4 regions of the Streptomyces sp. NPDC028368 genome follow, and region 2 is predicted to be linked to each of the others. Evidence: riboswitches for the same ligand, from Rfam matches in the RefSeq annotation. Region 2 holds a riboswitch; each other region holds the start of a gene.
The links. A riboswitch is a leader RNA that binds a small molecule or an ion and turns the genes downstream of it on or off. The one in region 2 is predicted to bind cyclic di-AMP.
Positions count from the first base shown of each region.

Region 1: linked by a shared signal. The riboswitch ahead of ACZ4S3_RS27205 (C40 family peptidase) and the one ahead of ACZ4S3_RS26380 (transglycosylase family protein) in region 2 are both predicted to bind cyclic di-AMP.
Region 3: linked by a shared signal. The riboswitch ahead of ACZ4S3_RS33915 (M23 family metallopeptidase) and the one ahead of ACZ4S3_RS26380 (transglycosylase family protein) in region 2 are both predicted to bind cyclic di-AMP.
Region 4: linked by a shared signal. The riboswitch ahead of ACZ4S3_RS15115 (M23 family metallopeptidase) and the one ahead of ACZ4S3_RS26380 (transglycosylase family protein) in region 2 are both predicted to bind cyclic di-AMP.

Region 1 covers NZ_JBVHTY010000013.1:14,126-21,761, forward strand. The annotation lists gene ACZ4S3_RS27195 (M23 family metallopeptidase) at 218-1,933, shown strand; gene pcrA (DNA helicase PcrA) at 1,989-4,472, opposite strand; cyclic di-AMP (ydaO/yuaA leader) riboswitch at 4,755-4,938, shown strand; gene ACZ4S3_RS27205 (C40 family peptidase) at 4,947-6,101, shown strand; gene ACZ4S3_RS27210 (hypothetical protein) at 6,211-6,564, opposite strand; gene ACZ4S3_RS27215 (C40 family peptidase) at 6,796-7,636, shown strand, end outside.
Region 2 covers NZ_JBVHTY010000012.1:117,443-125,078, reverse strand. The annotation lists gene ACZ4S3_RS26400 (MFS transporter) at 1-584, opposite strand, end outside; gene ACZ4S3_RS26395 (LysR family transcriptional regulator) at 738-1,622, shown strand; gene ACZ4S3_RS26390 (cytochrome P450 family protein) at 1,688-3,001, shown strand; gene ACZ4S3_RS26385 (transglycosylase family protein) at 3,072-4,280, shown strand; cyclic di-AMP (ydaO/yuaA leader) riboswitch at 4,534-4,702, shown strand; gene ACZ4S3_RS26380 (transglycosylase family protein) at 4,709-5,353, shown strand; gene eno (phosphopyruvate hydratase) at 5,661-6,941, shown strand; gene ACZ4S3_RS26370 (FtsB family cell division protein) at 7,154-7,621, shown strand.
Region 3 covers NZ_JBVHTY010000019.1:120,177-127,812, reverse strand. The annotation lists gene ACZ4S3_RS33930 (bifunctional acetate--CoA ligase family protein/GNAT family N-acetyltransferase) at 1-1,496, opposite strand, end outside; gene ACZ4S3_RS33925 (HPr family phosphocarrier protein) at 1,633-1,914, shown strand; gene ACZ4S3_RS33920 (GntR family transcriptional regulator) at 2,339-3,028, opposite strand; gene ACZ4S3_RS33915 (M23 family metallopeptidase) at 3,234-4,034, opposite strand; cyclic di-AMP (ydaO/yuaA leader) riboswitch at 4,048-4,203, opposite strand; gene ACZ4S3_RS33910 (M16 family metallopeptidase) at 4,419-5,786, opposite strand; gene ACZ4S3_RS33905 (M16 family metallopeptidase) at 5,825-7,177, opposite strand; gene ACZ4S3_RS33900 (DNA gyrase/topoisomerase IV subunit A) at 7,543-7,636, shown strand, end outside.
Region 4 covers NZ_JBVHTY010000005.1:489,926-497,561, reverse strand. The annotation lists partial or broken gene ACZ4S3_RS15130 (DUF3427 domain-containing protein) at 241-2,433, shown strand; gene ACZ4S3_RS15125 (hypothetical protein) at 2,538-2,840, shown strand; gene ACZ4S3_RS15120 (aldo/keto reductase) at 2,919-3,860, opposite strand; gene ACZ4S3_RS15115 (M23 family metallopeptidase) at 3,925-5,145, opposite strand; cyclic di-AMP (ydaO/yuaA leader) riboswitch at 5,158-5,290, opposite strand; gene ACZ4S3_RS15110 (DUF2332 family protein) at 5,778-6,968, shown strand; gene ACZ4S3_RS15105 (PP2C family protein-serine/threonine phosphatase) at 6,988-7,636, opposite strand, start outside.

The DNA.
Region 1 (7,636 bases), on a different contig from region 2:
CGCACGCAACGCCGCGGCGGCCCCCGTTTACGAACCGATCTTGTCGTTTCCTCGAACAGACTTCGAACGAGGCGCCAAGAACTCGCATGTGGGCTCCCGAAAGGCGGCCAAATGCCCGGTCTCGCCGAGTCGGAAACCTGTTGATGATTGTCGCCGTCGCGTACCGCCGGGTACAGTCGCCGCTAATTCTCCTGCTGCCGAGGCGAAAGAGAAGTTGGTGAACGACCGTCACCCATCGGGCTACCCGGCCTACGACTCCCACGGGCAGCAGCACACCGCGTCCAGCTACGGCGAGTACGGCGACGGCGACCCTCTCTTCGGCTCGCTTCCGGGCTCATACGAAGCGGGCCGGTACGACGCCGGCAGCCATGACGCCGGGACATACAGCACGAGTGCGTACGACACCAGCGGTTACGGCACCGGCGGTTACGACGCGGCGGCGTACGACACAAGCACCTACGGCACCGGCTCCTATGACACCGGTACGTACAACGGCGACGCGTACAGCACCCCCACGTACGGCACGGGTGCCTACGGGACGGCGAGTGCCTATGACACTGCCGCTTACGACACCACCGCTTACGACACCGGCACGTACGCAACAACGGCCACATACGCCGCAGATGGCTATGCGACCGGCACGTACGACACCGGCGCATACGAGGCCTACGACCCGTACGCCCACACCGCGTACGAGCACGCCGGGCACGAGCCGTACCAGCAGCATGAGCAGCAGCACGAGCAGCAGTACCAGGAATACAAGCAGCACGAGCAGCAAGATCAGCAGGATCAGAACGACCCGTACGGGCAGCACCCGCAGTACGGGCAGCCCGCGTACGACACCGGCGGCTACGACACCCGTGATCACGCCACCGGCAGCTTCGAGGCCACCGCGATCTGGTCCACCACGGACCAGGACCTGATCGCCGGCATCCCGGCGCAGGCCGGCCCGTCGCACTACGAGACCGCGCACTACGGGACCGCACAGTTCGAGACCGCGCAGTTCGAGGCTCTGGACTTCGAGGCGCCGGACTTCGAAGCCGCCGAGTCCGAGGCCGACGCCCCGGCCGCCACGGATGTCCCCGACGACGCCGCCGCGGTCGCCGACGCGATGACGCAGGCCATGCCGGTCACCGCCCCGGTCCCCGCCGCGCGGCGGGTCGAGGGGCCGGCGGCCGGGAAAGCCGTCCGCGGGCGGGGCCGCCGCCGTACGGCCAAGCGCTCGGCGCTGCTGACCGTTGCGGTGCCCTCGGTCGCCGCCATGGGCGTCTGCGCGGCCGCGGCCGCCTCCGTCACCGGATTCGTCGGGGATGACAAGAAGGACGACAAGCCCGCCCAGGCCATCGGAGACGCCGGCTCGGTCAAGGCGTCCGCGGCCAACAAGAAGCTCGACAGCCAGCTGGCCGGACTCAGCGCCGACGCCCGTGACTTCGGCGACCGGGCGAACCGCACCCAGGAGCGGATCGACCTCAAGGAGCGCCAGGCCCTCGAGAAGCAGCGCGCGGCGGCGGAAGCGGCCCGCAAGGAAGCCCTGCGGCCCAAGTTCGTGCTGCCGGTCACCCAGCACGGGCTGAGCGCGCTCTTCGGCCAGGCCGGCGTGAACTGGATGTCCGTACACACCGGAATCGACTTCCCGGTCAGCTACGGCACCCCCGTCATGTCCGCCACCGACGGCACCGTCCGCACCCAGTGGAACTCGGCCTACGGCAACATGGCGATAGTGACCGCGCCCGACGGCACCGAGACCTGGTACTGCCACCTCAGCAGCACCAAGATCCGCTCGGGTTCGGTCAAGGCCGGTGAGCAGATCGCGTATTCGGGCAACTCCGGCAACTCCACCGGCCCGCACCTCCACTTCGAGGTGCGCCCCGGCGGCGACGCGGCGGTCGACCCGATTCCGTGGCTCCGCGACCACGGCCTCAACCCGAACTGACCACCGCCCGGCTACACCGAGAAGGTGGCCGGGCGGCGACGCGTCAGACGGACCGCTAGAGCTTCTCCACCGGCGCGTACCGCAGCAGCAGCCGCTTCGGCTTCTCGCCGCCGAAGTCGATGGTCGCCTCGGCGTTGTCGCCGCTGCCCTTGACCCCGACGACCGTGCCCAGGCCGAAGCTGTCGTGCGTGACGCGGTCGCCGACGGCCAGCGAGGGCACCTGCCGGTCCGTGGCGCGGCGCGTGGCGAACCCGCTCGGGCCCTTGGCGCGTGCCGACGACAGCGTGGACCCGATGCCCCCGCCGAGGCCGCCACCGCCACCGCCACCGCGTGACGACAGCCCGCCCATCGAGGCGGACGGCGTCGCGGGACCGGTGCGCTTCCACTCCACGTAGTCGTCCGGGATCTCCTCCAGGAACCGGGAGGGGGGGTTGTACGAGGGCTGGCCCCAGGCGCTGCGCATCGTCGAGCGGGTGACGTAGAGCCGCTCGCGGGCACGTGTGATGCCCACATACGCCAGCCGGCGCTCCTCCTCCAGCTCCTTGGTCTGGCCCAGGGAGCGCATATGCGGGAAGACGCCGTCCTCCAGGCCGGTGAGGAAGACGACCGGGAATTCCAGGCCCTTGGCGGTGTGCAGGGTCATGAGGGTGATCACGCCGCTGCCGTCGTCGTCCTCGTCGGGGATCTGGTCGGAGTCGGCGACCAGCGCGACCTGCTCCAGGAAGTCGGAGAGCGTGCCCGGGTTCTCCTCTCCCCGGTCCTGCTCGAACTCCAGGGCCACCGAGGCGAGTTCCTGGAGGTTCTCGATCCGGGTCTCGTCCTGCGGGTCGGTGGAGGACTGGAGCTCGGCGAGATAGCCCGTCCGCTCCAGGACGGCCTCGAGGACGGTGGCGGGCCCGGCGCCGGACTCGACGATCGTGCGCAGTTCCTCCATGAGGACGTTGAAGCGCTTGACGGCGTTGGCGGAGCGGGCCGCCATGCCGTACGCCTCGTCGACGCGGCGCAGCGCCTGCGGGAAGGTGATCTTCTCGCGGGAGGACAGGGCGTCGATCATCGCCTCGGCGCGGTCGCCGATGCCGCGCTTGGGGACGTTCAGGATCCGGCGCAGCGGGACGGTGTCCTCGGGGTTGGCGAGCACCCGCAGGTAGGCGAGGACGTCGCGGACCTCCTTGCGCTCGTAGAAGCGCACGCCGCCGACGACCTTGTACGGGAGCCCGACCCGGATGAAGATCTCTTCGAAGACACGGGACTGGGCGTTGGTGCGGTAGAAGACGGCGACATCGCCGGCCTTGGCGTCGCCCGCGTCCGTCAGCCGGTCGATCTCGTCGGCGACGAACTGTGCCTCGTCGTGCTCGGTGTCGGCGACATAGCCGGTGATCTTGGGGCCGGCGCCGGCGTCGGTCCAGAGGTTCTTGGGGCGGCGGTTCTCGTTGCGCTCGATGACGGCGTTGGCGGCGGACAGGATCGTCTGGCTGGAGCGGTAGTTCTGCTCCAGGAGGATCGTGGTCGCGTCCGGGTAGTCCTCCTCGAACTGGAGGATGTTGCGGATCGTGGCGCCGCGGAAGGCGTAGATCGACTGGTCGGCGTCACCGACGACGCACAGCTCGGCGGCGGGCATCTCGGCGGTGCCGGCGCCGACCAGTTCGCGGACGAGGGTGTACTGGGCATGGTTGGTGTCCTGGTACTCGTCGACCAGGACGTGGCGGAAGCGGCGGCGGTAGTGGTCGGCGACATCCGGGAAGGCCTGGAGGAGATTGACCGTCGTCATGATGATGTCGTCGAAGTCCAGGGCGTTGGCCTCGCGCAGCCGCGACTGGTACATCGCATACGCCTCGGCCAGGGTCTTCTCGAAGCCGTCGGCGGCCGTCCCGGCGAAGGTCTCCTCGTCGATGAGTTCGTTCTTGAGGTTGGAGATCTTGGCGCTGAAGGACTTGGGCGGGAAGCGCTTGGGGTCCAGATCCAGATCGCGGCAGACCAGGGCCATCAGGCGCTTGGAGTCGGCGGCGTCGTAGATCGAGAAGGAGGACGTGAAGCCGAGCTTCTTGGACTCGCGGCGCAGGATCCGCACGCAGGCGCTGTGGAAGGTGGAGACCCACATGGCGTTGGCGCGCGGGCCGATCAGGTCCTCGACGCGCTCCTTCATCTCGCCGGCGGCCTTGTTCGTGAACGTGATCGCGAGGATCTGGCCGGGGTGGACATGGCGCTCGGCGAGCAGATGCGCGATGCGGTGGGTGAGCACCCGGGTCTTGCCGGAGCCGGCGCCGGCGACGATCAGCAGCGGGCCGCCGGTGTGCACCACGGCGGCCTTCTGCTCGTCGTTGAGGCCCTCGAGCAGCGCGGCCGGGTCCACGACGGGGCGGGCGGCGCCGTCGCGGTAGTACGCCTCCTTGGGCACGGGCGCGTCGAACTTCCCCCCGAAGAGGTCGGCGGGAATCTCCTCCGGGGCCGGGCCGTGCTCGTCCTCGGGGGGCGGCGGATGTTCGTCCTCGCCCTTGGGGCCGAGATCCGCCAGGAAGCTGTCGTCAAAGAGGCTGCTCATCGCCCACCGAGTCTAGGCCGCCGGACTGACAGCCCGCCCCCACCTGACCAGATCCGGCATCCGGTATGCGGCACACCACATTTCCAGGGCTGCCCGGCATCGTCTTCCGGCCACGCCTTCCACCGCGCGGCCCCTTCGCCACGCTGCCCCTTCGCCTCAACTTCTCCTCAGATAACGAAAAGGTTTCGGGCATATCGAACATCAGCCTTCACAGGGGCCACACGAGTTGGCTACCGTGCCTGCTCGGGCAGCCCGCATCCCCGTGGACGACAGCGTCCGCACGGGCCGCCTCCGCCGAGTCCGGCCCTGCCCTCAGGCACCCGGAGCCGGGGACCCACCAGCACCACCGGGGTGAATCGATCACTACGGCCGCCAGCGGCGGACGCAGCGACCGTAGGGCAAGCCTTCCGTCAGCGACACCGCCCGAACCCGACAGCTAACCCGGTAGGCGGTCCACGGAAGGAGTCGCCGGCCTTGGCGTCGCATCGCAAGCCGCGCACCCGCGTTCTCACCTCGCCCGGAAGCCGTACCGCGGCCGGGCTCACCACCGCCGCCCTCGCCTCGGTCACCCTGCTCTCGCAGTCCGCCGGGGCCGCCCCGAGGGCCCCCAAGCCCACCATTGAAGAGGTCAAACAGAAGGTCGACGGGCTCTACCGTCAGGCCGAGGTGGCCACCCAGAAGTACAACGCCGCCAAGGAGAGCGCCGAACATCAGCGCGCCACCGTCAACGGTCTGCTCGATGCGGCCGCCAAGCGCGCGGAGAAGATGAACGAGTCCCGGCGTGAGCTGGGCACCTTCGCCTCGGCGCAGTACCGCACCGGCGGCATGAACCCGACGGCGCAGCTGATGCTGGCCAAGGACCCGCAGGACTTCTTCGACCGTACGCACCTCATGGAGCGGCTGACCGGCCGGCAGAAGCAGGCGGTCACGAACTACGAGGAGCAGCAGGCGGCGGCCGCCCGGCAGCGCGCCGAGGCGACCCGGAGCCTGGAGCGGCTCCAGACGTCGCAGGCCTCGCTGCAGGAGTCCAAGCGGTCCGTCCAGAGCAAGTTGGCCGAGACCCGGCAGCTGCTGTCCCGGCTGACCGTGCAGGAGAAGGCCCGGCTGGCGGAGCTGGAGCGCAAGAAGGAGGCGGCGGCCAAGCGCCGGGCCGAGGAGCTGGCGCGTCAGCAGGCGGAGAAGGAGCGGCAGCAGCGGCAGCAAGACGGCGGCGGCTCGACGGGCGGCCAGACCGGCGGCGGCTCCACCGGGGGCGGGTCCACTGACGGCGGCTCGTACTCGACCAAGGCCGAGAAGGCGCTCGCCTTCGCCCGCTCCCAGATGGGCAAGCCGTACGTCTGGGGCGCGACCGGACCCAATTCCTACGACTGCTCGGGCCTGACCCAGGCGGCGTGGAAGGCGGCCGGCGTCGATCTGCCGCGTACGACCTGGGACCAGGTCAAGGTCGGCCAGCGGGTCGCCACCGGTGACCTCAAGCCGGGTGACCTGGTGTTCTTCTACGACGACATCAGCCACGTCGGGATGTACATAGGCAACGGCAAGATGATCCACGCCCCGCACCCGGGCGCCAGCGTCCGGGAGGAGTCGATCTACTACATGCCGATCTACGGGAGCGTCCGCCCGGCCTGACCCGCTCCCCCCGGAGTCCACCCCCCACGGCCACCCCCCACACGCCACCGCGCGGTCGTCCCCTCAGTGGGATGACCGCGCGGTGAGTCGTCTCTGCGGGCGCCGGGCCTCAGGTCCAGAGCACCGCGATGAAAATGTTGGCCACCGTGAGCCCGCCGACGGCACCGAAGAGCGGCTTGGCGATCTTCTCGTCGTCCCGCTTGACGTAGACCAGCGCCAGGATCACCACCAGGACGGCCATCTTGATGCCGATCTTGATGTTGTTGAGGGTGTGGTCCTGGGCCTCGTTCAGCCCGACCAGCACGATGCCGGTGACCAGCATCGTCAGCGCGCCGTGCAGCATGGCCGGCACAAAGCGGGCGGTGCCCGCGCTCATCGCCTTCATCTGGGTCAGAAAGCCGCCCAGGAGGGAGGCGATGCCGATGATGTGCAGGCCGACGAAGATATTGATTACTACGTCCATAGTGCGCGATCGTATCCGCCGCATAGCACGCGCTTTCCGGCAGGGCATCGGTAATCGCCGCTTCGGTCAGGCCAGGCCCCTCCGGGGCGCGTTCGCGGCGGGGCGCGCTCACCCCGACATCACTCCCGGTCGGAAACGGCCAATTCCGGGCATCTGGGAGCTACGCCGTGACGTGCAGGTTTAGCGTCCTTCCCCAGACGGCCGATGGACCCACGGCCGGTACGGAAGGAAGTGACGGCCGCAGTGGCGTCGCACCGCAGGACCAAGCACCACCCGACAGCCCGTACGGCCGCCACCCTGGCCCTCGCCGGCGCCGCCGGCGCCGCAGCCTTCGACGGCACCGGCCAGGCCGCTCCCCGCCCCACCCCCGCCCAGGTCAAAGACCGGGTCGACGCGCTGTACCAGGAGGCAGAGGTGGCGACGCAGCACTACAACGGCGCCAGGGAAGAGGCCGACACCGCACGCGCGGAGCTGGCCCGGCTCCAGGACGAGGCCGCCCGCCGGACCCGGAAACTGAACGCCGCCAGGGCCGAACTGGGCACGATGGCCGGGAGCCAGTACCGCTCCGGCGGCGTGGACCCGACCCTGCGGCTGATGATGTCCGCCGACCCCCAGCGCTATCTGGACGGCGCCACGGTCCTCGAGCGCGCGGGCAGCCACCAGGCGAACGCGGTGGCCGGTTATGCGCGCCGGCTCGGCAGCGTCCGCCAGATCCGCGACCGCGCCGAGGCCACCGCGGAGCGGCTGGAGCACACCGAGGGCACGCTGAAGCGGCACCGCATCACGGTCATGCGGAAGCTGGACTCCGCCGAGGCGCTGCTCGACCGGCTGACCGACGAACAGCGGCGGCGGATGACGGGCGAGGAGGACCGGCCGGTGGCCGCCCCGGACACCCCGGACACCCCGGACACCCCGGCCGCCAACTCCCGTGCCGCACGCGCCGTTTCCTTCGCCCACGCAGCACTCGGCAAGCCGTACGTCTGGGGCGCGACCGGCCCCTCCGCGTACGACTGCTCGGGCCTGACCCAGGCCGCCTGGAAGTCCGGCGGCGTCTCGCTGCCCCGTACGACCT
Region 2 (7,636 bases):
GCCGTGGTCCGCAGCGCGGGCAGCCGGAGCCGCAGGAACACGGCCATCAGGAGCATCAGTCCGGCGTTGACCCAGTAGACGGTGCGCCAGCCGCCCAGTTCGGCCAGCAGGCCGGCGGCGGTACGGGCCAGCAGGATGCCCAGCAGGATGCCGGTCATGACGGTGCCGATGGTGCGGCCGCGTTCGGCGGGGGTGGCCAGGGTTGCCGCGAAGGGGGCGACGATCTGGGCGGACGCCGAGGTCAGGCCGGTCAGCGCGGTGCCGGCCAGCAGCAGGGCGGCGTTCGGCGCGCTCGCCGTCACGGTCAGGAAGGCGGCGGTCAGCGCGTACAGGGTCACCGTCAGCCGGCGTCGTTCCAGCAGGTCGCCGAGCGGGACGAGCAGCAGCAGGCCGAGGCCGTAGCCGGTCTGGGCGACGGTCACCACCAGCGCGGCGGTGGACGCGGACAGATGGAGATCGCGGCCGATGAGGTCCAGCAGCGGCTGGGCGAAGTAGTTGCCGGCGACGGACAGTCCGGCGGCTATGGACATCAGCAGCAGCGTGCCGCGTCCCAGCCCTCCGGAGCCGAGCTGCTCGGATCTCATCGTGGGTCCTCCCCTGACTTCTGTCACGCCGCCCGCGGCCACTGCGGCGGCGGGCACAACCCACCCTGCGCCCCACCCCATCAATGAGTCCAACACATAGTTTTCATCGCATCCATCGTGAAATGAGATGGATGAGCCGTACCATCGGCCGGCATGGAGCTTCAGCAGATGCGCTATGTGGTCGCCGTCGCCGAGACCGGCGGCTTCACCCGGGCCGCCGAGCGCTGCCATGTCGTGCAGTCCGCGCTCAGCCACCAGATCGCCCGGCTGGAGAAGGAGCTCGGTGCCCGGCTCTTCGACCGGACCAGCCGCAGCGTCCGGCTGACCGTCGCCGGCGAGGCCTTCGTGCCCGTCGCCCGGCAGGCGCTGCAGGCGGCCGAGCGGGCCCGCGCGGAGGTGGAGGCGGCGACCGGGGAGGTGCGCGGGCGGCTCGCGGTGGGCGCGATCTCGACCGTCGCGGCCGTCGATCTCGCGCAGGAGCTGGGCGCGTTCCGTGCGCGCTACCCCCGGGTGCGGATCAGCCTGCTGATGGAGATGAGCGATGCGTTGATCGAGAAGGTGCGGGAAGGGGCGCTGGACGTCGCCTTCGTCGGGCTGGCGCCCAGTGCGCGCACCACCGGCGTACGGGAGAAGGAGCTGGCGCGTGGGGAGCTGGTCGCGGTGGTGGCGCCGGAGCATCCGCTGGCCGGGCGGGAGCGGACGACCTTGTCGCGGCTGGCGCGGGAGACCTTCGTGGACTTCACGGCGGGGTCCGCGGCCCGGCGCCAGCGCGATGAGGCATTCCGTGCGGCGGGCCTGACCTCGGAGGTGGCGTTCGAGGTGACCACCGCGGAGTTTCTGGCGAAGCTGGTGCGCGCGGGGCTGGGGGTGGGGATGGTGCCGGAGGCCGTCGCCTCGGAGCTGGCGAGGCTGGCGGGGCTGGCCGTTGTCCGCGTACGGCCGGCACCGGAGCGTACCGAGCGGGTGGTGTGGAGCGGACTCGGACCGTCGCCGGCGGCCGCGGCATTTCTGGAGGGGCTGGGCGTGGATCCGGGGTGACCTCAGGTGAGCGCGGGCCCTGCGGGACGGCATGCGCCGGACGGGGCACGGGTTACGGTCGGGACGTGCACGACAAGCCAGACGCCACCGTCCCCGCCACCACCGCCGCCGCGGCCACCGGCTGCCCCGCCGACCGGCCCGAGCTGTTCACCTGGGAGTTCGCCGCCGACCCGTACCCCGCGTACGCCTGGCTGCGCGAGCATGCGCCGGTGCACCGGACCGAGCTGCCCAGCGGCGTCGAGGCCTGGCTGGTGACCCGCTACGGGGACGCGCGCCAGGCGCTCGCCGACGCCCGGCTCTCCAAGAACCCGGTGCATCACAGCGAGGCGGCACACGGCAAGGGCAAGGTCGGCATCCCCGGCGAGCGCAGCGCCAATCTCATGACGCATCTGCTCAATATCGACCCGCCCGACCACACCCGTCTGCGCCGCCTGGTCTCCAAGGCGTTCACCCCGCGCCGGGTCGCCGCCTTCGCCCCGCGCGTACAGGAGTTGACCGACCGCCTCATCGACGGGTTCGCGCAGCGCGGGGAGGCGGATCTGATCCATGAGTTCGCCTTCCCCCTCCCCATTTACGCGATCTGCGATCTGCTCGGCGTACCGCGCGAGGACCAGGACGATTTCCGCGACTGGGCGGGCATGATGATCCGGCACGGCGGAGGGCCGCGCGGCGGAGTCGCCCGTTCCGTGAAGAAGATGCGCGGCTATCTCGCCGAGCTGATCCACCGCAAGCGCGAGTCCCTGGGGGAGAGCGCGGAGCCGGACGAGGATCTGATCTCCGGGCTCATCCGGGCCTCGGACCACGGCGAGCACCTCACCGAGAACGAGGTCGCCGCGATGGCGTTCATCCTGCTCTTCGCCGGCTTCGAGACCACCGTCAACCTCATCGGCAACGGCACCTATCAGCTGCTCCGCCACCCCGCCCAGCGCGAACTGCTGCAGAAGTCGATGGCGGCGGGCGACACCGATCTGCTCGCCACCGGCATCGAGGAACTGCTGCGCTACGACGGCCCCGTGGAGCTGGCGACCTGGCGGTTCGCGACCGAGGAACTGACGCTGGGCGGGCAGCGGATCGCCGAGGGCGACCCGGTCCTGGTGGTCCTGGCCGCCGCCGACCGCGACCCCGAACGCTTCGCCGAGCCGGACGTCCTCGACCTCACCCGCCGTGACAACCAGCACCTCGGTTACGGGCACGGCATCCACTACTGCCTGGGCGCACCGCTCGCCCGGCTGGAGGGGCAGGCCGCCCTCGCGACGCTGCTGACCCGGCTCCCGGACATCCGGCTTGCCGCGGAACCTGACGATTTGCGCTGGCGTGGCGGGCTCATCATGCGCGGACTGCGGTCCCTGCCGGTGGAGTTCACACCGGAGCGGGGCTGACCAGCGATTACCAAAGAGTTGACGAGGCGTCAGTCACGTGACCTTTGCGTGATCTCCGCTACACCGACTTGTGACTACCCGTAACCCCGGCTACCTTTCGACCCACCGAGTCGCTCACCGGTTCGACGTACGCGAGGTATCCGGCGTACGCGACGTGCTCGACGTGCCCGACCTCTTCGTCGTACACGCCATGCTCGACGTGCTCGACGTACCACACCGGCTCGGCCGACAACTCAACCGCCGCTCGAAAGGCAACCGCATGCGCTCCGGGAACGGCCGACACCGTCGCCCCCGTCAGGCACCGGCCATCTTTGTCACGGCGGGAGTGACCGGCGCCGGCATCGCACTGCCGCTGCTCGGCGCGAGCGGCGCGCACGCCGCCGACACCGCGACCTGGGACAGGGTCGCGCAGTGCGAGAGCGGCGGGATGTGGAGCTCGGACTCCGGCAACGGCTTCTACGGCGGCCTGCAGCTGACCCAGGACATGTGGGAGCAGTACGGCGGCATCTCGTACGCCTCGCGCCCCGACTTCGCCAGCCGCGCCCAGCAGATAGCCGTCGCCGAGTCCATGCTCGACGACCGCGGCCCGGACGCCTGGCCGAGCTGCGCGGTGAATGCCGGGCTGACCAAGGACGGCCGTGCGCCGGAGGTCAACCCGGGCAGTACGAGCACGCCGCGGCCCGCGCCGTCGGATTCCACGGACCCGTCGGATTCCGATCCGTCCGCCCCGTCCGATGACCCGTCCGATGACCCGTCCGCCGGACCGTCCGAGGACCCCTCCGCCGGCCCGTCCGATGACGCGACGCCGACGCCGTCCCCTTCGTCCCCCGAGGCGTCGGACCCCGCGGATCCGTCCGGCCCGTCCGACCCCTCGGGTGACGACAGTGGCCGCCGGGACGGCTCCGACGACCCCGCGCCCACCCAGACCCCCGCCAAGGGCAAGCACCGCGGCGACGCCGACGAGAGCGGCGACGGCAAGGGCGGCAAGGACGGCAAGGGCGGCAAGGGCGAGGGTGACGCGGGCGACGGCGACCGGCCCTCCGGCCGCCACGCCTCCCGCGGCGGCGACGCGCCTCGTACGGACCCCGGTACGGACCCGTCCGCCCCCGCCGGCGACTACACCGTCCGCGCCGGTGACAGCCTGTCAGCCATCGCCCAGGCCCACGATCTGCCCGGCGGCTGGCCCGCGCTCTATGACCGCAACGAGAAGACGATCGGGTCCGACGCGGACCTGATCCAGCCCGGTCAGCTGCTCGATCTCGGGCACGTGGCAGGGTAGTTACCGCCGGTTTGGCCCCTTTTGGCGAAAGTGAGACAAGCGTCTCGTTCCGTGGTGCGGTGTCCGGCTGGTCCGCCGGATTCCGCACCACGGCCGACCTGCGGAAATATGAATCTCTAGTGATCAAAAACGGTCAACTGGGTTCAGATAGTGGGGTTTGAACACCAAGGGGATTACTGCTTACGGTCGGGACCGCTCGCCAAAGCGGGCCCTTCGATCACACGCCGAATCCTGCCGGTGGTCGGAGGCACTTGACGCGCAAGCGCCGAAGGCAGGAGCGGGGGACCCAAGGTAAGCGCCGGCCCCGCCCGCGAAAGCGGGTCAACCGGCTTGGGGTGAAGCCGCGTGTACAGCACACGCGGCCGGGCACTCACACGGCCCGAACCCGACAGCTCACCTCGCAGGCGTCGGTGAGGAAACGAACGAACATGCTGATCAAGGGCAAGCACCGTCGTCCGTCCAAGGCCGTCCGCATCGCCACCCTCGCCGGTGTCGCCGGTGCCGCTGTCGCCGTCCCGATGATGGGCGCCACCTCCGCCTCCGCCGCCTCCGTCGCCACCTGGGACAAGGTCGCCCAGTGCGAGTCCGGCGGCAACTGGTCGATCAACACCGGTAACGGCTACTACGGCGGCCTGCAGTTCTCGAACTCCAGCTGGGCCGCCGCCGGTGGCACCCAGTACGCGGCGCGCGCCGACCTGGCCACCAAGGCCCAGCAGATCGCCGCGGCCGAGAAGCTCCTCGCCATCCAGGGCCCGGGTGCCTGGTCCTGCGCCGGTGCCGGCAACCTGACCGCCGGTGGCCCCTCGCCCGACCTCAACACCTCCTCCAAGGTCGAGGTGAAGAAGGCCCAGCCCGCGCCGAAGCAGACCCAGCAGGCCCCGAAGCAGGAGAAGGTCCAGCCGGCCCCCAAGCCGTCGCACGGCAAGGGCAACTACACCGTCAAGTCCGGTGACACCCTCGCCAAGATCGCCAAGGCGCATGGCACCACCTGGAAGTCGGTCTACGCGAACAACAAGTCCGTCATCGGCGGCAACCCGAACCTGATCTTCCCGGGTCAGCAGCTCAGCATCTGAGCCGTCCCCGGACCGGGACTCCCGCGGGCCCGGGCGACGGGCCCGTTCCTCCCCCGGACAGCCCCGTCACGGCGCGCCACTCCCCCCAGCGCGCCGGGCGGGGCTTCTCCGTACGCCAATCCGGGGCACCGCGCCCACCAGCGGCTTCCCGTGCTTTTAACCGTCTGGCGAACAATGCACCCAAACGTCCCGTGAACCGGGCCTTTGGGCCTCTTTTCGTCCCACGAAGCGGGCCAACGGCAAGCGGACCTGCCCGGGGCCGTTAGGCTCGTGCTGCAGAACTCCAGACACTCATGAAGGAGACAACGTGCCGTCCATCGACGTCGTCGTAGCCCGCGAAATTCTCGACTCGCGAGGTAATCCCACGGTCGAGGTCGAGGTCGGCCTCGACGACGGCAGCACCGGCCGTGCCGCCGTGCCGTCCGGCGCCTCGACCGGCGCCTTCGAGGCCATCGAGCTCCGCGACGGTGACCCGAACCGCTACCTGGGCAAGGGCGTGGAGAAGGCCGTCCTGGCCGTCATCGAGCAGATCGGCCCGGAGCTCGTCGGCTACGACGCGACCGAGCAGCGGCTGATCGACCAGGCGATGTTCGACCTGGACGCCACCGACAACAAGGGCTCGCTGGGCGCCAACGCCATCCTCGGCGTCTCCCTCGCCGTCGCGCACGCCGCCTCCGAGGCCAGCGACCTCCCGCTGTTCCGCTACCTCGGTGGCCCGAACGCGCACGTCCTGCCCGTCCCGATGATGAACATCCTCAACGGTGGGTCGCACGCCGACTCCAACGTGGACATCCAGGAGTTCATGATCGCCCCGATCGGCGCGGAGTCCTTCTCCGAGGCGCTGCGCTGGGGCACCGAGGTCTACCACACCCTCAAGAAGGTCCTGAAGGCCAAGGGTCTGGCCACCGGCCTGGGCGACGAGGGCGGCTTCGCCCCGAACCTGGGCTCCAACCGCGAGGCCCTCGACCTCATCCTCGAGGCCATCAAGGAAGCCGGTTACGCCCCCGGCCAGGACATCGCGCTCGCCCTGGACGTCGCCGCCTCCGAGTTCTACAAGGACGGCAAGTACCAGTTCGAGGGCAAGGACCGCTCGGCCGCCGAGATGACCGAGTACTACGAGGAGCTGGTGGCGGCCTACCCGCTGGTCTCCATCGAGGACCCGCTGTTCGAGGACGACTGGGCCGGCTGGCACGTCATCACCGAGAAGCTCGGCGCCAAGGTGCAGCTCGTCGGCGACGACCTGTTCGTCACCAACCCCGAGCGCCTGGCCCGCGGCATCGAGGAGAACTCCGCCAACGCGCTGCTGGTGAAGGTCAACCAGATCGGCTCGCTGACCGAGACCCTGGACGCCGTCGAGCTGGCCCAGCGCAACGGCTTCAAGTGCATGATGTCGCACCGCTCCGGTGAGACCGAGGACGTCACCATCGCCGACCTCGCCGTCGCCACCAACTGCGGCCAGATCAAGACCGGCGCCCCGGCCCGCTCCGAGCGCGTCGCCAAGTACAACCAGCTGCTGCGCATCGAGGAGATCCTCGACGACGCCGCGGTGTACGCGGGCCGCAGCGCCTTCCCGCGCTTCGGTAAGTAGATGCAGCGCTCTGCGAACCAGTAAGCACAGTAAGGGCTGAGGGCGCTCGGCCAACGGCCAAGAGCTCCAGCTTCCTGCGTCCCCGGCAACGGTCCCGTACCGTTGCCGGGGACGTACGTGGTTAGGACGCCAGGACGGCAGAGGTCGGGCCGGCACACGCCGGGACGGCGGACGCCGGCACCGGAAGGCGTCGGAACGGAAGGGGAGGCGACGTGCCCGCGGACCGGTTCTCGACCGCGACCCGGCTCAAGGCGCTCGGCACTGCGCTTGTCGAGTCCCGGGCGGCCGCCCGGGTCTACCGCGCCCGCCCGGCCCGCCGTAACCGCCTCACCGGCCGCGCCGCGCTGCTGGCCCTGGTGATGTGCTCGCTGGTCGTCGCGCTCGCCTATCCCATAAGGCAGTACGTCTCCCAGCGCTCGGACATCGCCGACCAGCGCCGCAAGGCCGACAACGCCGCCCGGACGCTGGACAACCTGCGCGACCAGAAGGCCCGCTGGCAGGACCCCGCGTACGTCGAGCAGCAGGCCCGGCGCCATCTGCACTTCGTCATGCCGGGCGAGACCGGCTATATCGTGCAGGACGGTTCCGGCACCGGCACGGCCAAGCGGGCGCCCCAGGCCGCCCGGCGCCCCTGGTACGAGAACCTGTGGGCCTCGGTCGACTCCGCGGACAGACGGTAGCCGGTACGGTCACGG
Region 3 (7,636 bases), on a different contig from region 2:
ATCAGCTCGGTGACCGTATCGACGCGGATGACGCCGGCCTGCCTCATCAGGGCGGCGACGGTGCTGTCGGGGATACGGACCGTGGGCACGGCGTGGCCCAGCGGGGAGGTGCCGTTGTGGCGGGCGCCCTTGGCGACCACGACCGGTTTGACGGCGGCTGTGCGGCGGGCGAGCCGGGCGAACTTGCGGGGATTGCCGATGGACTCCAGATAGAGGATCACGACGTCGGTGTCCGGGTCCTCGTACCAGTACTGGAGGAGGTCGTTGCCGGAGACATCGGCGCGGTTGCCGGCCGAGACGAAGGCGGAGATGCCCGCGATGCCGCCGTCACCGGGGCCGCGCGCATGCAGGCCGCTGAGCAGGGCGATGCCGATCGCGCCGGACTGGGTGAACAGGCCGATGTGGCCCGCGCCGGGCATCCGGGGCGCCAGTGAGGCGTTCAGCCGCACGTCGGGGGCGGTGTTGATCATGCCGAAGGCATTGGGGCCGATGAGCCGCATGCCGTACGAGCGGGCCTGGCGGAGCAGGGCGCGCTGCCGCTCGCGGCCTTGGGGGCCCGCTTCGGCGTATCCGGAGGAGAGGATCAGCACGCCCTGAACGCCGTGCTCGCCGCAGTCGCGGACCACGGCGGGGACGCCGGCCGCGGGGACGGCGATGACCGCCAGATCGACCGGGTCGGGAATCTCCCGCAGCGAGCGGACGGCGGGCACGCCTTCGGGGTCGAGGCGGTCCATGCCCTCGGGGAAGGAGTGGTTGACGGCGTGGACGCGGCCGGTGAAGCCGGAGTCGAGGAGATTGCGCAGGGCCGAACGGCCGACGCCTCCGGGAGCGCGGCCCGCCCCGATGACGGCGACCGACCCCGGGGCGAGCAGCCGCTGGACGGAACGGGCCTCGGCGCGCTGCTCACGCCCGCGCATCACGGCCATGGACTGCTCGGTCGGCTCGAGGTCGAATTCCAGCCGGACCACACCGTCTTCGAAGGTGCGCTTCTGGGTGTAGCCGGCGTCCGTGAAAACCTTGATCATCTTGATGTTCGCGGGCAGCACCTCGGCGGCGAACCGGCGGATGCCGCGCTCGCGCGCCACCGCGGCGATGTGCTCCAGCAGGGCGGAGGCGACGCCGCGGCCCTGGTGGGCGTCCTGGACCAGGAAGGCGACCTCGGCCTGGTCGTCCTCGGGGTCCTTGGCGGGCAGGCCCTGGTCGTTGATCCGGTCATAACGGACGGTAGCGATGAACTCGCCGCCCACGGTGGCGGCGAGGCCGACCCGGTCGACGTAGTCGTGGTGGGTGAAACGGTGGACGTCGCGGTCGGACAGCCGCGGGTAGGGCGCGAAGAAGCGGTAGTACTTCGACTCGTCCGAGACCTGTTCATAGAAGGAGACCAGCCGCTCGGCGTCATCGGCGGTGATGGGACGGATCCGCGCCGTGCCGCCGTCGCGCAGCACCACGTCGGCTTCCCAGTGGGTGGGGTACGCGTGATCCGGCTGCGTCTGCATGCGGATAAGCGTACGGCGGGGTACTGACAACCGGCTCGGCATGCGTACGCTCGGTCACAAACCAGGGCTGCCGAGCACCCTTGGCAGCGTGAGAGACTGGTCTAGACAACAGTCACGCGACTTGAAGGGCACCACCATGGCTGAGCGCCGCGTCAATGTCGGCTGGGCCGAGGGCCTGCACGCCCGCCCCGCCTCGATCTTCGTCCGTGCGGCCACCGCGGCCGGCGTCCCGATGACGATCGCCAAGGCCGACGGCAACCCCGTCAACGCGGCCTCCATGCTCGCGGTCCTGGGTCTGGGCGCCCAGGGTGGCGAGGAAATCGTGCTGGCCTCCGACGCCGAGGGCGCCGAGGCCGCGCTCGACCGCCTGGCGAAGCTCGTCGCCGAGGGCCTGGACGAGCTCCCCGAGACCGTCTGAGGCCGTCTGAGCCCTTCCGGGTCCTTCTGACTCGTTCTGAGCCCGTCAGGATTTCCCTGGCCCCTCTGGCCGCGGCCCCGCGGCAGTGACCGGAAACGGTCGCTGCCGCGGGGCCGTTTGCTGTGGGGGGTGTTGCGGGGGTTGCTGCGGGGGGGGGCTTTGCTGCGGTCCCGTTCCGCTCCCTGAGCATTCGCCGTGGGGCGATTCCTCGTAGGGCGATTCCTTCTGGAACGGTTCGTTGCGGGGACGATTCGCAGTACCAGACCGCTCGGACGGAAATTCACCGCGCGACATACCGAAATCCAGGGTCGCGAATTACCCGGACATGGAAACGCGGAAAGAAATATGGGACCCCGAACACCGGGCAGAATTCCCCGCTCCCACCCCGCAATTATTCCGCACCTCTTTGTATACAGACCCCATGTTAATTACGGGCGCGCGCCGTGTTGACGGGCCGTTTCGGATCGCTCACCACGGCCGCGGCGGGGCGGCGCAGTCGGTATACCGGGAGGGAGCGCTCGATATGAGCCGCCATCAGGGCGCGGGCCCGTTCCGCGTCGCCCCGGGCCACCGCGTCCAGCACCGCGCCGTGTTCGTCCCACGACTCGGTGGCCCGCGCGGGCAGTTCCACGGTGTACATCCACTCGACCTTGCGCCGTAGCTGGGTGAGCAACGACGTCAGGCTGGGGCTGCCGGCCGCCTGGGCGAGCGTCTCGTGGAACCAGCCGTCCAGTTGGCGCACGTCCGCAGGGTGACCGTGCCGGGCACGGTCACGGCCGAGCCGTACCAGACCGCGCAGCACCTTGAGGTGGGCGGGACTGCGGCGGGCGGCGGCGCGGGCGGCACCCAGGGGCTCCAACAGGGCGCGGATGTCCAGGAGATCGGCCGCTTCCTGCTCGGTGGGCTCGGCGACACAGGCGCCCGCATGGTGGCGGGTGGTGACGAAGCCCTCGGACTGCAGGGTGCGCAGCGCCTCCCGGACCGGGACTCTGGAGACGCCGTAGCGGGCGGCGAGAATTTCCTCGATCAGCCGGCTGCCCGGCACCAGCGCACCGGAAATGATGTCGTCGCGAATCGCCGTGCACACCGCATGCGCGGAAAGATGGCCTCGCATCGTCTGCGCCTCCGCCGTAATCCCCGGGAAACGCCGCCGATCGGCGGGTTTTCCGTGACTCTATTCGACCGGGACAGCTTTTCCGACGGCCTCCGGAAATTCATGGATATTTTTTGGCCATGCGCCGGGCGGACCGGCGCATGGCGCGCTCCGGAAACACGGAAGCCCCGGCCGATGACCGGGGCTCCACCAGTGCGTGCGGACGTCAGACGTTCACGCCGTGCGCGCGCAGATACGCGATGGGGTCGATGTCCGAGCCGTAGTCGGGGCCGGTGCGGGCCTCGAAGTGCAGATGCGGGCCGGTGGCGTTGCCGGTGGCGCCGGAGAGGGCTATCTGCTGGCCGGGGGTGACGCTCTGGCCGACGGAGACACCGATGGACGACAGGTGGCCGTACTGGGTGTACGTACCGTCGTGCATCTTGATCACGATGTTGTTGCCGTACGAGCCGCCCCAGCCGGCCTCGACGACGGTGCCCGCGCCCACGGCGTGGACGGAGGTGCCGGTGGCGGCGTGGAAGTCGATGCCGGTGTGGCTGCCGGAGGACCACAGGCTGCTGGAGGCCTTGTACCCGGTGGAGACGTAGGAGTCGGCGACGGGGGCGACAAAGGCGTTCAGGCGCTTGCGCTCCGCGTCGCGGGCCGCGCGCTCCTTCGCCTCCCGTTCCGCCTTGGCCTTCTTCTTGGCTGCCTCGGCGAGCCGCTTGGCCTCTTCGGCGGCCTTCTTGGCCACGGCCTCGGCCTTGGCCTGCGCGGCGGCGGCATCGGCGGCCGCCTGCTGCGCATCGGCCTGGGCCTCGACGCGGCTGGCGAGCTCGTCGCCCATCACGACGGCCTGCCGCAGACCGGTGTCCTCGGCGTGTGCCTCGCTGGTGGCGGCCAGCGCCGGCGAGGCCACGGAGGCGACGACACCGGTGGCCGCGAGGGTGGCCACGCCTGCGAACTTGCGGGTCCTGCGAGCCGTGCGGCTCGCACCACGATGCTTCCCGGTAGCACGGGTGAACGCCATGTGGTGGCTTGTCCTTTCCTTCCTTCTCGCCTACCGGGTTAGCTGACGGGTTCGGAGCAGGAAGGTCTCCTACGGGCTCCTCCGGAGAGGGGTCCGATTCACCCCAGGGGACGTGTGGGTCCCCGGCTCCCCTGGCTCGCGCCGTACGGGGACTCGGCGATGACTGTCCGGTGCCACTGTTGTGGCGGAGTTGTGACGAACAGCCGCACCGACGCTAATCGGGACATCTTTCAATCGGCAAACAGAACCGGCTCTTTGTGCCGTACGCCACAGGGGCATCGGGCAACCAGCCACACCATTCCGGACATACGGCGGCTCCCGTGGTGGACCTGCACCACGGGAGCCGCTTTATCGATATATGACCGGCAGTCAGCCGGCGGGGCTTCAGCCGCTGACGATCGTCACCGTGCCGATGCCGAGCCCCTTGACGGGTTCGGCGATCTGGGCGGCGTCACCCACCAGCACCGTCACCAGACGGTCCACGGGGAAGGCATTGACGGCGGCCGCGGTCGCCTCGACCGTCCCGGTCTCCACGAGGCGGGCGTACAACTGGGCCTGGAAATCGTCCGGGAGGTGCTGCTCCACCTGGTCGGCCAGCGTGCCCGCGACGGCCGCCGCGGTCTCGTACTTCAGCGGCGCGACGCCGACGAGGTTCTGCACGGCGACGTCCCGCTCGGCGTCCGTCAGCCCCTCTGCCGCAAGGGTCCGCAGCACCTTCCAGAGGTCCTGCAGCGCCGGCTCGGTGGAGGCGGTGTCCACCGAGCCGCTGATGGCGAGCATCGCGGCGCCGCTCCCGTCGGCGGACGAGCGCAGCACCTGGCCGAAGGCCCGCACCCCGTAGGTGTAGCCCTTCTCCTCACGCAGGACCCGGTCCAGCCGGGAGGTGAGGGTGCCGCCCAGGCAGTACGTGCCGAGCACCTGGGCGGGCCAGACCCGGTCGTGCCGGTCGGCGCCGATACGGCCGATCAGCAGCTGCGTCTGGACGGCTCCGGGGCGGTCCACGATCACCACGCGGCCGGTGTCGTCGGCGGTGATCGGCGAGGCCTTCAGCGGCTCGGCGGTCGAACCGCGCCAGGCACCGAGGGTGTCGGAGAGCACCGCCTCCAGGCCGACGCCGGTGAGGTCGCCGACGATCACGGCGGTGCCCGTGGCGGGCCGTACATGGGCGTCGTAGAAGGCGCGTACCGCCGCGGCGTCGATGCGCTCGACGGTCTCCTCGGTGCCCTGGCGCGGCCGCGACATCCGGGAAGTGGCCGGGAACAGCTCCTTGGACAGCGCCATCGCGGCCCGCCGCGCCGGATTGGCGAGCTCGTGCGGGATCTCGTCGAGGCGGTTGCGCACCAGCCGCTCGATCTCGCTGTCGGGGAAGGCGGGGGCGCGCAGCGCGTCGGCGAGCAGGCCGAGCGCACGGGGCAGCCGGGAAACCGGCACCTCGAGGGAGACCCGCAGGCCGGGGTGGTCGGCGTGCGCGTCCAGGGTGGCGCCGCAGCGTTCCAGCTCAGCGGCGAACTCCTCGGCGTCATGCTTGTCGGTGCCCTCGGACAGAGCGCGCGCCATGATCGTGGCGACACCGTCCAGGCCCTCGGGCTCGGCCTCCAGAGGCGCGACGAGGTTGATCTCGACGGCGACGACCTGCTGGCCGGGGCGGTGGCTGGTCAGGAGGGTGAGCCCATTGGCCAGTTGAGAGCGCTCGGGGGCCGGGAATGCCCAGGGCTTGGGTGCGCCGCCCTTGGGCTGGGGGTGGAAGTCCATGGTGGTCACGGCGGAATCTGCGCGGGTGGTGGAGTCGCTCACCGCTCCCCCTCCTCGTCCTCGGTGTCGGCGGCCGCATCGGCCGGAGCGGTCGGCTCGGTGGGTTCGTACACAAGCACCGCGCGGTTGTCGGGGCGCAGCCGGGCCTTGGCGACCTCCTGCACCTCCTCGGCGGTGATGTCCAGGACGCGCTGGACGGCGGTCAGCGCGAGCTGCGGGTCGCCGAACAGGACGGCGAAGCGGCACAGTTCGTCGGCGCGGCCGCTGACCGTGGCCAGGCGGTCCAGCCATTCGCGCTCCAACTGGGCCTGCGCGCGCTCCATCTCCTCGGGGGTCGGCCCCTCGGCGGCGAAGCGGGCCAGCTCCTCGTCGACGGCGCTCTCGATGGCGGGGACCTCCACACCACCGGAGGTCTTCACGTCCAGCCACCCCAGCGAGGGCGCCCCGGCCAGCCGCAGCAGGCCGAAGCCGGCGGCAACGGCACTGCGGTCGCGGCGCACCAGGCGGTTGTAGAGCCGGGAGGACTCGCCGCCGCCCAGGACGGTCAGTGCGAGATCCGCGGCGTCCGCCTCACGGGTGCCGTCGTGCGGCAGCCGGTAGGCGGCCATCAGGGCGCGGGAGGGCACCTCCTCCTCCACGACCTCACGCAGCTCGGTGCCGATGATGCCGGGCAGCGAGCCGTCGCGCGGCGGCTGCTTGCCGTCGTGCGAGGGGATGGAGCCGAAGTACTTCTCCACCCAGGCCAGCGTCTGCTCGGCGTCGATGTCCCCGACGATCGACAGGACGGCGTTGCCGGGCGCGTAGTAGGTACGGAAGAACGCCCGCGCGTCCTCCAGAGAGGCCGCGTCCAGATCGGCCATCGACCCGATGGGCGTGTGGTGGTACGGGTGCCCCTCCGGGTACGCCATGGCCGTCAGCTTCTCGAAGGCCGTGCCGTAGGGGACGTTGTCGTAGCGCTGGCGGCGCTCGTTCTTGACGACGTCGCGCTGGTTCTCCATGGACTCGTCGTCGAGCGCGGTCAGCAGCGAGCCCATCCGGTCCGCCTCCAGCCAGAGCGCGAGCTCCAGCTCATGGGCGGGCATGGTCTCGAAGTAGTTGGTGCGCTCGAAGCTCGTGGTGCCGTTCAGCGATCCGCCGGCGCCCTGTACGAGCTCGAAGTGGCCATTGCCCTTCACCTGCCCGGAACCCTGGAACATGAGGTGCTCGAAGAGGTGAGCCAGGCCCGTACGGCCCTTGACCTCGTGGCGGGAGCCGACGTCGTACCACAGGCATACCGCTGCGACCGGGGTCAGGTGGTCTTCGGAGAGCACCACGCGCAGGCCGTTGGCCAGCCGGTGCTCGGTCGCTGTCAGGCCGCCGGAGCCGGCTCGTTCTGTGGCCGTGTGACCCATGGGCATGTACGTCCCTTCGATCCGCTTGCGAGGAAGTTCTGTCACTGTATGCAAGCGCGCCGACATCTGGCGAAGTTCCCGGACGAGCGGACCCGTACGGAGGGCCTGCCCGGCGGCCTGGGGAGCCGAAAGGGGAGTCGCGGTCGGCGTTGTCAGTGGGGCGGTCCACAATGGTGCGCGTCAGACTCAGGCAGACTCACGGGTCGATCCGCAGGCTGACCGATTCGCCGGCCGGCCGATCCGACATCCGGTCGACCGGCAATTCCGGTTGACCCGGCAGTGTTGACCGACCCGGCATTGTTGACCGACCCGACATTGTTGATCCCGCATCGGCAGTAGACGCAGCAGAAGGAGCCGCAGCCGCGATGGCCCGCCGCAGCACGAAGACCCCGCCGCCGGACGACTTCGAGGAGAGGATCCTCGACATCGACGTCGTCGACGAGATGCAGGGTTCCTTCC
Region 4 (7,636 bases), on a different contig from region 2:
TCGAGAAACGAACAAAATTGGATAGAGATCGAGTCATGTCGATGCTTTTGAGCCACATCCTTGTCCACTCGAGCTGACGCAATTGGCGCGAGCTGTCAGTGTGTGCTGCTACAGCAGCATCCGGGGCAGACCACCAGAGAAGACACTCGCCCCAGGCCATGAAATGAATCGCCCGAAGGAAGCCCTCACCCGAGCCGACGGAAAAAATTCTGGCGGTAAGAACATACGAGACTGTAGGTACTCGCATTGCAGCCTTATCCTCACCAGCAAGACATGCTTGAACGACTGCACATCGAGCGTGAGATCCATAATCGCCATAGCAACTTGCTGGTTGCAGCCACCGGTACGGGCAAAACCGTTATGGCAGCAATCGACTACGTGAACCTCAAGCGGCAGAGTACCGACGGCCCTCCTAAACTCCTCTTCGTCGCGCACCGCCAGGAGATCTTGAAGCAGTCGCTCCGCACCTACCAACACGTACTGGGTGACACCGACTTCGGGGAATTGCACGTCGACGGAGAAGTCCCCTCGCACTGGAACCACGTATTCGCCAGCGTGCAGTCGCTGGGCCAGTCCGCCCTCGACCGGCTTGCCCCCGATCACTTCGACGTCATCGTCATCGACGAGTTCCATCACGCGGTTTCGAAGACGTACCGACGCATAATCGACCACTTCCAACCGGCTGAGCTCCTCGGCCTGACGGCGACCCCAGAGAGAATGGACGGGCACAATGTCCAAGATGAGTTCTTTGACGGTCGCATCGCTGCCGAGATGCGTCTATGGGAAGCGCTAGAGAACGATCTCCTCAGCCCATTCCACTACTTCGGAATCGCCGACGACACCGACCTCGAGGCGATCACGTGGAAACGTGGTGCCTACGACACGGTCGAACTGAATACGCTCTTCACCGGGAACCGCGCCCGCGCGCAGCTGGTCCTCAAAGCTGTCCACGACAGAGTGGCCGATCCGCTCACGATGAAGGCACTGGGCTTCTGCGTTTCGGTTGACCACGCCCAGTTCATGGCCGACTTCTTCCGTCAAGCCGGATTCAACGCAACGGCTCTCGACGGAACCACTCCATCAGCAGAGCGGGCACGCGTTCTCGCGGCGCTGCGTGACGGCGCGATGCAGGTTATTTTTTCCGTAGACCTCTTCAATGAAGGTCTGGACATTCCTGACGTCGATACGCTGCTTCTTCTGCGCCCGACGTCCAGCGCCACCATCTTTCTGCAGCAGCTCGGCCGAGGACTCCGACGTACACCAAAAAAAGCGGCGCTTACCGTCTTGGACTTCATCGGGCAGCACCGCAAGGAATTTCGTTTTGAAGAGCAGTTCCGTGCACTCACCAACCTGACGCGTAATCGACTTGCGAAACACGTCGGGCTGGACTTCCCGCAGCTTCCATCCGGGTGCCAAATCACCCTGGATCGCAAGTCAAAGGAAAGAATCCTCGAGAACATTAAGAGCCAAGTAGGTGTCAAGGTCACACAGCTTGCGCGCGAAGTGGCCTCGTACGCCGAACCCAATCTGGCTCGCTACCTAGAAGAAAGCCAGCGCGACCTGCGGGAACTCTACAAGTCGAATAACTCCTGGACGCGGCTTCTGCGGCGCGCGCAGCTGCTGCCCGAAGCCGCACCAGAGGGAGAGGAGGCACTCCTCAAGCGCATCTCAGCGTTCCTTCACGTCGACGACCCGAGGCGAGTGGCTGCTTATGCCCGCATGCTCGACGACAGCGCGCCGCCGTACGACACACTCGACCCCATCGATCAGGCGTACGCGCGCATGCTGTTCTTCTCGCTGTGGCCCCTAGGCGGCGGCTTTGCCAGCTACGCGCAGGGGTTTGCCACGCTCCGTCCCCACACTGCGTTCAGAGCCGAGCTACGTCAGGTACTCGCGTACAACCTGGAACACACGGAGCACTACCCTGTTCCTCTCATTGGAGACCACAGCGCTATCCCGATGATGGTCCATGCTTCGTATAGCCTCGAAGAAATTCTGCCTGCTCTCGGACAGGCAGCGGTGAACGGTTTCAAGCCTGGGCACTTCCGCGAAGGCGTGCGGTGGTGCGAGAGCATCAATACGGACGCACTCTTGATCACGCTAGAGAAGGATGAAAAAGACTTTTCTCCACAGACGCGCTACAAGGACTACGCGATAAGCCCAAAGCAGTTCCACTGGGAATCTCAGAATCAGACCTCGGATACGTCACCCACCGGACTGCGTTACCAACAACACAAGGAGTGCGGCTCACACGTGCTGCTCTTCGTTCGCCGATTCAAGTCGACGGACATCGGCGGCCCTCAACCCTGGATGCTCCTAGGGCCGGCCGAATACGTATCTCATGAATCCAGCAAGCCCATGGGCATTGTCTGGAATCTCGATCACCCGCTGCCTGCGGATGTCTTGACGTACGCAGGTCACAACGACGTCTGAACACCTGCGGGTTACCACCTCCCTTAACCGGCACCTCGCCCGCGTCTGCTGACGACCACACGTAAAGTCGGGGGGAGTTGTCCCTTGATGAGGAGGTTGTACTGATGGCCGGAGCTCCTACGGCGATAGTGGCCGCAGGTGGGATTGTCGGTGGCTACGGCGTAGCCCGCTGGACGAAGAAGCGGCCCCTCGGTGGGATCGCGCTGGCGGCGGCCGGGGCCGTGGCGGCGCGGGAGTGGCAGCGGAAAGCCGGCGGGGTTACGGCTGCGGCGCTTGGTGGGGCTTATGTGGCGGCGTTCGCCGGGTCTCATCCGTTGGCCAAGAAGATCGGGGCCTGGCCTGCGGTGTTTGCGGCGGCGGGTGCGGTTGCGGTGGCGTCGTGGGTGGCGGTGGACCGTCGGGCGTAAGCGCCAGGTCGCAGGGGTGTTTTACGGGTGCGGGCCGGGAAATGTCCCCGGCCCGCACCCGTCTGTGCGCCCCTGCGGTCAGGCCGAAGCCTCCGTGAGGAGGGCCAGTTCGGCCTCCGTGAGCGTCAGGTCGGCGACCGCCAGCAGGGCCGGGAGCTGGGCGACCGTGCGGGCGCTGGCGATGGGGGCGGCGACCGTGGGCCGGGCGGCAAGCCAGGCCAGGGCCACGGTGGCGACCTCGGCGTCGTGGGCGGCGGCAACGGTGTCGAGGGCCTGGAGCACGCGGCGGCCCCGGTCGGTGGACACGTGCTTGGCGGCGCCTTCGGAGCGGGCGCTGTCGACGGTCGCACCCGGGCGGTACTTGCCGGTCAGGAAGCCGGAGGCGAGGGCGTAGTACGGGACCGCGGCCACGCCGTGGCGGGCGGCCACGTCGGCCAGTTCGCCCTCGTAGGTGTCGCGGGAGACCAGGTTGTAGTGGGGCTGGAGCGCCACGTACCGGGCCAGGCCCTCGCGGGCGGAGAAGGCCAGGGATTCCTCCAGGCGCCGCGCGGAGATGTTGGAAGCGGCGATCTCGCGGACCTTGCCGGCCTGGACGAGGTCATTGAGGGCGGTGAGGAACTCCGCGACCTCGACGGACTCGTCGTCGTAGTGCGTGTAGTAGAGGTCGATGTAGTCGGTACGCAGGCGCGCCAGGGACTCGTCGACCGCGGACTTGATGGTGGCGGCGGAGAGGCCCTTGTAGTCGGGGTGGGCACCGACCTTGGTGGCGATGACGATGTCGGAGCGATTGCCGCGGGACGCCAGCCAGTTGCCGATGACGGTCTCGGATTCGCCGCCCTTGTTGCCCGGGACCCAGGCCGAGTAGACGTCAGCGGTGTCGATGAAGTTGCCGCCGCCGGCCACGTACGCGTCGAGCACGGCGAAGGACTCGGCTTCGTCGGCCGTCCAGCCGAAGACGTTGCCCCCGAGGGAGAGGGGGAAGACGGAGAGCGAGCCAAGTGTTTTGAGTGTCGCGGTCATGCGTTGTTGCAGCGTTGGGGGGCGGGGACTTATTCCCCGCCCCCCACTCGCGTAGGCCGTGCCGTCAGACGCCGACCCCGTGATCGCGCAGCCACGGCATCGGGTCGATCGGGTCGCCGGCCCCCGGACGGACCTCCAGGTGGAGGTGCGGGCCGGTGACGTTGCCGGTGGCGCCCACGCGGGCGATGACATCGCCGGTACTGACCTTGCCGGAGGTCTTCACCATGGAGGACAGGTGGCAGAACCAGAGTTCGGTGCCGTCGTCGAGGGTGAGGACGATGCGGTAGCCGTACGAGCCGGCCCAGCCCGCCTGGGTGATGGTTCCGGAGTGAACCGCCTTGACGGGAGTGCCGGTCGGCGCCGCGAAGTCCTGGCCGGTGTGGTCCGCGGCCCAGAGGTCGCCGGCCTGGCCGAAGCCTGCGGTGAGGGTGTACGAGGCCACCGGGGTGATGAAGCTCTTGGCCAGCTCGGCGAGGCGCTCGGCCTCCGCCTTCCTGCGGGCCGCCTCTTCCGCCTTGCGCTGGGCCTCCACTTCCGCCGCCTTCTTGGCCGCCTGGGCCTGTTCTGCCGCCTGCTGGTGTGTGGTGGCGTCCTTCGCGGCCCGATCGATGGCGGCCGATTCGGCGGCGTCGCGCGCCTCCTGCTCGGCGGCGCCCTGCTGGGCGTCCGCCTGCTGAAGGATGCGGTTGCGCAGCGCCTCGCCCGCGCCACCGCCCTGGGCGGCCTCGTGCCGGGTGAGGCCTGCCTGGGAGAGGGGACCGGAGCCGGACGAGGAAGAGGGGGAGGAAGAAGAGGGGGCGGAGGCCGACGAGGGGGACGCGGACGAGCCGTCGGCGTCCGAAGCGGAGTCGGAGCCGGAGTCGGATATGAGGTCGCCTACGCCGGGGAGGGAATGGACGTCCGGCAGCTTGTCGGCGATGTCGTCGGCCATACCGCCGATGTCCGGCATCGATATCGGGACCGGCGGCCGGTCCTCCGCGGTGGCCATGCCGCCCGCGCCGACCGCCGCGATGACGCCGACGCCCAGGACCGTACCGCTGCGCGCGAGTCCGCCGCTGCGCTGCTTGGCCACCCGGTGCTTGCCTCGGACGGACCGGACGGACTCCTCGGTGGGGTTCCACTCTTCCCACGGTCCGTCGCCGTCGCGTACGCCGTCACGTTCGCGGTCGCGCACCCCGCCCTGGTAGACGACGCCGGGTCCGTCGAAACGGCCTCGGTCATCGAACGGTCCCCGGTCATCGGGGTCGGCGGACGAAACCTCGGGGGCAGGCCTGTTGGACGCCACGGGGGCGCACTCCTTTCCTTCCTTCGCGCCTACCGGGTTAGCTGACGGGTTCGGAGCAGGAAGGTCTCCTACGGGCGCCTCTGGTGGAAGGCGTCCGATTCACCCCAAGGTGGTGGTTCCCCGGTTCCCTCGGTGCAGTTCATGCAGGTCGTGCAGTTCATGCAGGTCATGCAGGGTGTGCGTGCAGGTCGCACAGGTCGTGCAAGATCGTGCAGGTCGCGCAGCTCGTGCCGACCGGTGCGGATTCGCCCGTTCCGTACGGATGCTGCTGCGTGCCCTCAAGACATGCGTGGCCTGCTGATGTGCTGACGTGCCGACATGCGTGACGTGCGGGACGTGCATGGCGTGCGCTTGCGGGATTCGGCGGCGGCGCGCGGTGCCGTCTCTTGCGACGGCTGGGACAACCGTGCTCCGTTATCGGACAGTAATAGAGATCGCGGCGGTTTTCCAAGCCCTCCCGCGAATCCGTATCCCCTGCGCACGAGCTTTGGCGTGGACTTTTTCACCCACCAGGGGCGCAAACCGGGCGACCTGACCGCCCCTCGCCAAACGATTCCATGCTGATTGTGCGTCAGTTGTTATGCGGAGGGGTGCCTGCTCATTACGGAGCGTGAGAGCAGTAACGTCGGATCATGGTCGTCAACGTGGTCAACGTCGTCAACAGCGCGCAGACAGTGGCGGATCGGTACCGCGAGTTCTCCTGGCAGCAGGCGCGGGGACGGTCCGACGCGCACGCGGAGTTGACCGCCCGGATCAGCCACGACGCGGAGTTCTGCGACCTGCTGTCGGGGTCGCTGCCGGCCGGGAACAAACAGGAGCCGACCCTCCTCCTGGCCGCCGTCCGCTATCTCGACGGCCCGCACGCCGAGCAGGGACCGCGCGACGAGGCGGCGTACGGACGCTGGCGCGAGTGGACGATCCGGCACTGGGACGAGGTCCGTACGGTCATCATGCGGCGCACCGACCGGACGAGCGAACCGGCCCGCTGCGCCACCCTGCTGCCGCTGCTCACCCGCCTGCCGCAGCCGCTCGCGCTGCTGGAGGTCGGGGCGTCGGCGGGCTTGTGCCTGCATCCCGACCGGTATCGATATCGGTACGAGTACCGGTACGCGCGTGCTGACGGAGACCTCGGCGCCACCCCGGACGCCACCCCGGACGCGGGCCTCGGCACGCCCCCGGGAGCGGCCCTCGGCGCGGAGTTCGGGGCCCCCGGGAGCCCCGTGACGTTCCGGTGCCGTACGACCGCCTCCGGACCCCACCCCGTGCCAGAGGCCCCCACCGGCCTCCCCGACATCGTCTGGCGCGCCGGCATCGACCTCGACCCGCTCGACCCCGTCGCCGAACGCGATGACCTCCGCTGGCTCCAGGCCCTGTGCTGGCCCGGAGACGGGGACCGCGGCGCCGGCGGTCAGGACCGTGCCGACGGGCTCGCGGCGGCCGTCGAGGCGGTCCGCCCCGCGCCCCGCCCCCGGATCGTCCGCGGCGATCCGCTCGACGAGCTGCCGGCGCTGGCCGCCGAGGCCCCGCCCGAGGCGACGCTGGTCATCTTCCACGCGGCCGTACTGCCCTCCCTCCCGCCCGCCCGCCGTGCGCAGTTCGCCCCTCTCGTACGGTCGCTGCTCGCCGAACGCGGCGGCCCCGGCCACTGGATCTCCCACGAGCACCACACCGCCCTCCCCTGGATGACCGCCCCGGCCCACCAGACCCTGCGCCCCGAGGACGCCCACCTGCTGACCCTCGCGCTCGACGGACGCCCGGTCGCCCTCACCGGCCCGCACGGCGAGAGCCTCCACTGGCTTCCGGAGAACACACCCGCCCGCTGAGCCGCTCAACCGACAGCCGCTACTCCCCCAGCGGCCGCTGCACCGCCAGCAGCGCCATGTCATCCGCCTGCGGCCCGCCCGTGTGCCGGGCCACGTCCTGGGCCAGTACGTCCAGGAGGGCGTCCGGCCCGGGGAAGTGGTGGCCGCGCAGCCGGGCCGGCGCGTCGTAGAAGCAGCCGGCCCGGTCCCTGGCCTCGGTCACCCCGTCCGTGAACAGCAGCAGCAGCGATCCGGCCGGGAAGAACGTCTCGTCCACCCGGTCCGGCCACCCCGCGATCTCGCTCATCCCCAGTGGCAGCGCGGCAGAGGCGGGGTTCAGTTCGCACAGCCCGCCGTCGGGGGTGAGCAGCAGCGGGGCGGGGTGACCGCGGTTGAGGATGCGCAGGACGGAGTGCGTGCCGGACGGGATCTCCGCCAGGACGGCCGTGGTGAACCCCTCGAACTGGTCCAGCCCCTCGCGCCGCCCGCCCTCCCGTTGCAGCGCCCTCTCCAGCCGGCCCGCCACCGCCTCCAAGGTGGCCTCCTGTTCGGCCGCCTCCCGGAAGGCGCCGATGACGATCACCGCGGCCTCCACCGCCTCCAGCCCCTTGCCCCGTACATCGCCGACGATCAGCCGTACGCCGTGCGGGGTGTCCTGCACCGCATAGAGATCGCCGCCGATCCGGGCG